2 linked regions of the Formosa sp. Hel1_33_131 genome follow. Each later gene encodes a partner of the first gene's protein in a complex. Links are inferred from orthologs where the notes say so. Each region holds a gene or a part of one and is shown in the gene's direction. Other genes may lie near its edges.

Region 1 (3,259 bases):
CGATTTAGAAACCGCTATCTTTTATCAATCCTTAGAAGATTTGATTGATGACCTAGGTGCGTTGATAGATCCCTCACAATACATCAATTCGAACGGAGTTGACACCATCTATTTCAGAGTAGATGCAAACCCCTGTTATGAAATTTTTTCAGTGAATTTAGAGGTCAACGAATGTGACCCTAACATCCCTCAGGGTTTTTCACCCAACGGAGATGGCTTTAATGACTGGTTTAACATAGATGGGCTCTACGATGTGTTTTTACAACACGAACTCTTAATATTCAATCGTTTAGGAGCTATTATTTTTAAAGGGAATAACGATCTTAAATGGGATGGAAAAGCCAATTACGGCCCGCTCAAAGGCGACAACCTCTTACCTGTTGGAACCTATTTTTATGTATTGTATTTGAATGTTCAAAATGCAAAACCCAGATCTGGTTGGGTTTATATGAATTATTAATCTGTTTTTAAAAAATATTTTTAGACTCTCTTTGCTCTAGCGCTTTCTTTGCATTAGCTTTGCAGCTATGCAATTTAAGCTTACTTCTGATTTCAAACCCACTGGTGACCAACCGACTGCTATAAAACAATTAGTAGCTGGAATTGAGTCCGATGAAAAATACCAAACACTTTTGGGAGTTACTGGGTCTGGAAAAACATTCACGGTCGCCAATATCATTCAAGAAGTACAGCGACCTACACTTGTGTTGGCGCATAACAAAACCCTTGCCGCACAACTGTATTCAGAATTCAAACAGTTTTTCCCTGAAAATGCTGTTGAATATTTTGTATCCTATTACGATTATTACCAGCCAGAAGCCTACATTCCTGTTTCAGGAACCTATATAGAAAAAGATTTATCCATTAATGAAGAAATTGAAAAGCTGCGCTTAAGCACCACTTCTTCCCTATTATCGGGGCGAAGAGATGTCATTGTCATTGCTTCGGTTTCGTGTTTGTATGGAATTGGGAATCCTGCTGAATTTCAGAAAAATGTCATCAGCCTAAAAGCAAATGAAGTCATTTCAAGAACTGCTTTGTTACACAAACTCGTTCAAAGTTTATACTCAAGAACCGAAGGCGAATTTAATCATGGTAACTTTAGAATTAAAGGGGATACAGTAGATGTATTCCCTAGTTATGCCGATCATGGGTTTAGAATTCACTTTTTTGGCGATGAAATTGAAGCCATTGAAGCTTTTGACGTTAACAACAACAAAGTCATCGAAGTCTATGAAAGTGTAACCATATATCCTGCAAATATGTTTGTGACCTCGCCTGATATTTTACAAAATGCGATCAAAGACATTCAAGATGATTTGGTTCTACAACACGACTATTTTAAAGACATTGGAAAACACCTTGAAGCGAAACGTTTGAAAGAACGTACGGAGTTTGATTTGGAAATGATTCGCGAATTGGGCTATTGTTCAGGAATTGAAAACTATTCACGCTACTTGGATGGGCGAGCACCAGGCACCCGTCCCTTTTGTTTATTAGATTATTTTCCGAGTGATTCATTGATGGTGATTGATGAAAGTCACGTGACCATATCTCAAGTCCATGCGATGTATGGTGGCGATCGGAGTCGTAAAGAAAATTTAGTTGAATATGGCTTTCGCTTGCCTGCAGCAATGGACAATCGACCTTTAAAATTTGAAGAATTTGAAAGCCTTCAAAACCAAGTATTGTATGTCAGTGCCACCCCAGCCGATTATGAATTGGAAAAATCAGGTGGTGTTGTTGTCGAACAGGTTATTCGACCAACGGGATTGTTGGACCCTATTATAGAAGTACGGCCGAGTTTGAATCAAATTGACGATTTGATTGAAGAAATTCAACAACGCGTCGAAAAAGACGAACGAACATTGGTCACTACTCTAACCAAACGAATGGCAGAAGAGTTGACCAAATATCTGGCACGTATTCAAATTCGCTGTCGTTATATCCATAGTGATGTGGATACCTTGGAACGGGTTGAAATTATGCAAGATTTACGTAAAGGGATATTTGATGTGCTTGTAGGTGTCAACTTATTAAGAGAAGGTTTGGACCTTCCAGAAGTCTCATTAGTAGTGATTTTAGACGCAGATAAGGAAGGTTTTTTGCGTTCGGCACGCTCACTCACGCAAACCGTAGGACGCGCTGCCAGACACCTCAACGGACGTGCTATTATGTATGCAGATAAGATTACCAAAAGCATGCAAAAAACCATCGATGAAACGGAGTACCGTCGGGAAAAACAAATTGCCTACAATACCAAACACAAACTCGTACCTAAAGCACTTAATAAAAGTTTAAACAATGCACTGACTAAGAACTCGGTGAGTAGTTATTATTATGAACAGGAGGCGCTCAAAGCGGCGGAACCGGAAAATGCATACTTGGCAGCTCCTGAATTAGAACAAAAAATCAGAGACACCCGAAAGCTCATGGAGTCTGCAGCAAAAGATTTGGATTTCTTACATGCTGCACAGTTTAGAGATCAAATTAAAGACTACCAAAAAAAGTTGGAGGCTTTAAAAGTTTAACAATCTAACATGGTAAGCAGATATTATTTCTTGCTAAAAAACAATTTAATAATTCTTAAAAAATAATTCCTTTTCTTATTTAAGAATTAGTTTTTTTGTGGCTAAACCATATTTATTTTTCATGCTTATAAAATAGATACCGCTTGTTAAATCACTGAGGTCAAAATCGTGATTCATTAACTCTTCTTTAGTGTTAAAATGAAACGATTTCACTTGTTTACCTTCAATGGTTAAAACTCTAACTTTTGTTTCCGCATCTTGAATAGATGATTGAATAGAAAACTTCCCATTGGTTGGATTTGGATAGATTGATAAATCATAAGTTCCACTATTCTCAATACTATTAATTCCAAGAGGCACACTAAAAATTAATGGTTCATCACTCTTGCTAATAACGTGAACATCTACCTTATAGTAAGGGTTAAATTGATTATCACAATCATTACAACCAGAAATTGTTTCTTCATCACAATCAGAATTATTTGGATGACACAAATCTACATAGTCTGGGTGAAATCGATAATCCAAATCAAAAGAAGATCCTATATAAGCAGAAAGGTCGTATATATCGGGACTCGCTATTGAACCCGGACACCAGCCGGCTCTATTATTCTCCCAAGTTCCAAGTTGAGCTGTACAACTGTCTGGATTTGGATCACAAGTATTCCATAAATTTTGTATGAACACTTGTTCATTATTAATATCTAAATAATGGGTCGCCTCAAAAA
Region 2 (3,381 bases), 190 kb from region 1 along the record:
TTACTCACTTCATTTTTTAAATACGCTAAGGCAGCATTGCTTGGTGATGGCATATCCATCGATTTTGTGAGGACTAATTCGCGAAATTTATCAGCGGATTCGGCGCTGTTTGAAATGTCACAATTTCTAATAAATTGAATGGTCGTGTTTTTAGCGGTTAAAATGATGTTCCAACATTCTTCCGACAAATAGATTTGCTGAGCTAAATTATGCTCAAACTCTTGTTCGATATTCTGAATCAGTAACTGCTCATAATCTTCCTTTCGTTGAGAAATAGGTTGAATTCTAATGAGTAAATTATTGGGAGCCATACGCTCCAAAACCAACGCCAAACGCTCATACGCCTGAAGTTTTACAGGAAGCACTTCTTTTTGAAGCGATTTATGAAGGATATAGTGACGTCTTTTACTTTCGTTGTTGGTGTACTCTTTGAAAAATAAATACGCAATCGCACCTGTTATAAGGGCTGGAATGCAATACATGATAAGGCTATAAAACTCAATTTCCATTTAAATGTGTGATGTGTTGATTAATAAATGCCAAGTTAATAATTTCCTTCAATATAAAAGCAAAAATTAATGTCTTCAAACGCTTTTAGTAACTTCCCTAGAATTGTTTATAATTTATAGGACTTCCTTTTAAAAATACGAATTACATTCCTTAATTTCACGTCTTAGAAAAAACGAAATTTGAAACAATATTTAAGTCAACTTAACGAGGCACAATTAGCGCCCACCCTTCAAAAAGAAGGACCAATGATTATCATCGCAGGTGCAGGTTCTGGAAAAACCAGAGTCCTCACCTACCGCATCGCCTATTTGATGAGCGAAGGTGTGGATCCTTTTAATATTTTATCCCTCACTTTTACCAACAAGGCGGCTCGTGAAATGAAAACACGTATTTCTTCGATTGTAGGAGATAGCGAAGCGAAAAACCTGTGGATGGGAACCTTTCACTCTGTATTTGCAAAAATATTACGTATTGAAGCCGATAAATTGGGCTACCCTTCCAATTTTACGATTTATGACACACAAGATTCGCAACGCTTAATTTCTTCGATTATAAAGGAGAAAAAACTGGATAAAGACATCTATAAATACAAGCAAGTCCAATCTCGAATCTCCTCCTATAAAAACAGTTTGATTACGGTCAAAGCCTATTTTCAAAATCCCGATCTGAAGGAAGCGGATGTCATGGCAAAACGCCCCGAAATGGGCGAGATTTATAAAGAATATGTATCCCGTTGTTTCAAAGCGGGTGCGATGGATTTTGATGATTTATTACTCAAAACCAACGAATTAATCACACGATTCCCTGAAGTGTTGGCAAAATATCAAGATCGTTTTCGGTATATTTTAGTGGATGAGTATCAAGATACAAACCACTCTCAATATTTAATTGTACGAGCACTTTCGGACCGTTTCCAAAACATTTGTGTTGTGGGAGATGATGCCCAAAGTATTTATGCATTTCGAGGAGCGAACATCAATAATATCTTAAATTTTCAAAAGGATTATGACAATGTAAAAATGTTCCGATTGGAGCAGAATTACCGTTCGACAAAAAACATTGTGAATGCTGCCAATTCTATTATTGAAAAAAATCAAACCAAGCTAGAAAAAGTAGTTTGGACGGCGAATGAAGAAGGTCCCAAAATTATTGTCAACCGATCATTAACGGATGGTGACGAAGGGCGTTATATTGCCAGTACTATCTTTGAAAACAAGATGCAAAACCAAGCCAAGAATGGTGATTTTGCCGTACTGTATCGTACCAATGCACAATCGCGATCGATTGAAGATGCCTTGAGAAAACGAGGTTTGGAATATCGGATTTACGGAGGCTTGTCCTTTTATCAACGAAAAGAAATAAAAGATGTCCTCTCCTATTTGAGAATTATCATCAATCCTTCAGATGAAGAGGCTTTAAAACGGATCATTAATTTTCCTGGGCGAGGGATTGGTCAAACAACGATTGACCGTCTAATTGTATCTGCCAATGAACATAATAAAACCATTTTTGAAATTCTAAAACACCTTCATGAGCTTCCCATAAACATCAATGCGGGGACTAAAACCAAACTGCAAAACTTTACAACGATGATTGAAAGTTTTAAGGTGATGAGTCAAACAATGAATGCCTTTGATTTGGCAGAGAATGTATGTAAAGCCAGTGGATTGATTCAGGAGTTTAAAAAAGATGGAACTCCCGAAGGCATTACCCGTTTGGAAAACATTGAAGAATTGCTGAATGGGATCAAAGATTTTGTGGAAGGACAACAAGAATTAGCGGACTCCACAGGATCCATTGCAGAGTTTTTAGAAGATGTTGCTCTGGCAACGGACTTAGATAATGAAGAAGGTGACGACAGCGACAAGGTGGCATTGATGACCATCCATTTGGCAAAAGGATTGGAGTTTCCGTATGTGTATATTGTTGGTTTGGAAGAAGATTTATTCCCGAGTGCAATGAGCATGAGTACACGTGAAGAATTGGAAGAAGAACGCCGTTTATTTTACGTGGCGTTGACCCGTGCTGAAAAACAAGCCTATCTGACCTATGCCCTCTCGCGATACCGCTGGGGGAAACTCGTAGATTCAGAACCCAGTCGCTTTATCGAAGAAATTGATGAGCAGTATTTGGAGATTGTCACGCCTAAAGAAGAACGCCGTTTCAACCCGATGTTAAGTGCTGATATTTTTGGAGATGTGGACCCAAATACGGTGCGCTACAAGAAGCCGGCTTACATGAAAGCCAAGCCAAAAGTTCAAGAGAAATTTCAAATATCGACACCTAAGAATTTAAAAAAGGTCAGTGAAACAAAACCCAATACTAACTTATTTGACAATAAATTAATTGTAGGTGATGTTGTGAATCACCAACGATTTGGAAAAGGAAATGTGTTAAGTATCGAAGGAAAAGCAGCGGATTTGAAGGCTGAAATTAAATTTGAAACGGGAGGTGTTAAAAAGCTATTGCTACGGTTTGCAAAACTTGAAATCATTTCATAAACACACTGAATTTTATGTCCGAACTTCTCAAAATATATCCAGAAAATCCAAACCCAAAGGCCATTCAAAAGGTGGTTGAAGTCCTTAAAAAGGGAGGGCTGATTATCTATCCAACGGATACAGTTTATGGATTGGGATGTGACATTACCAACGTAAAGGCTTTGGAACGTGTTGCCAAAATTAAAGGCGTCAAACTGGAGCGGTCAAACTTTTCGTTTATTTGTCATGACTTGAGTAATTTGAGTGATTATGTGACCCAAATTGAAACGCCCATATTTAAACTTTTGAAACGAAATCTTCCAGGACCTTATACCTTTATTCTTCCTGGAGCGAATACATTGCCGCATCCGTTTAAGAAAAAGAAAACGGT

What was found.
Region 2: the proteins of uvrB (region 1) and FORMB_RS00385 are in contact, whole or in part, in a crystal structure (PDB 7EGT), measured with the Thermus thermophilus proteins. The link is inferred for Formosa sp. Hel1_33_131 from one-to-one orthologs. Residues at the interface, in WP_096411307.1 of Thermus thermophilus: Glu23, Leu25, Arg26, Asp27, Gly28, Glu29, Arg30, Phe31, Arg55, Glu326, Asp327, Phe328, Glu379, Ser382, Gln383, His398, Gly400, Arg401; in WP_096412145.1 of Thermus thermophilus: His654, Arg656, Phe657, Gln666, Asp668, Glu669, Lys680, Arg681, Leu682, Ser683, Lys685, Tyr686, Ala687.

Annotation. Positions count from the first base shown.
Region 1 is NZ_CP017260.1:271,236-274,494, forward strand. The notes cover bases 107-3,029. They hold uvrB (excinuclease ABC subunit UvrB), read left to right. Parts: upstream 107-527; coding sequence 528-2,531; downstream 2,532-3,029. Other genes in these bases: FORMB_RS01275 (gliding motility-associated C-terminal domain-containing protein), read left to right, coding at 107-460; FORMB_RS01285 (T9SS type A sorting domain-containing protein), read right to left, coding at 2,607-3,029. In the rest of the region: more of FORMB_RS01275, read left to right, coding at 1-106; more of FORMB_RS01285, read right to left, coding at 3,030-3,259. UniProt on the Escherichia coli protein: The UvrABC repair system catalyzes the recognition and processing of DNA lesions. A damage recognition complex composed of 2 UvrA and 2 UvrB subunits scans DNA for abnormalities.
Region 2 is NZ_CP017260.1:77,937-81,317, forward strand. What follows is about bases 306-3,350. They hold FORMB_RS00385 (ATP-dependent helicase), read left to right. Parts: upstream 306-689; coding sequence 690-3,011; downstream 3,012-3,350. Other genes in these bases: FORMB_RS00380 (DUF7935 family protein), read right to left, coding at 306-509; FORMB_RS00390 (L-threonylcarbamoyladenylate synthase), read left to right, coding at 3,026-3,350. In the rest of the region: more of FORMB_RS00380, read right to left, coding at 1-305; more of FORMB_RS00390, read left to right, coding at 3,351-3,381. UniProt on the Escherichia coli protein: A helicase with DNA-dependent ATPase activity. Unwinds DNA duplexes with 3'-5' polarity. Translocates on single-stranded DNA with 3'-5' polarity. Initiates unwinding more efficiently from a nicked substrate than double-stranded DNA.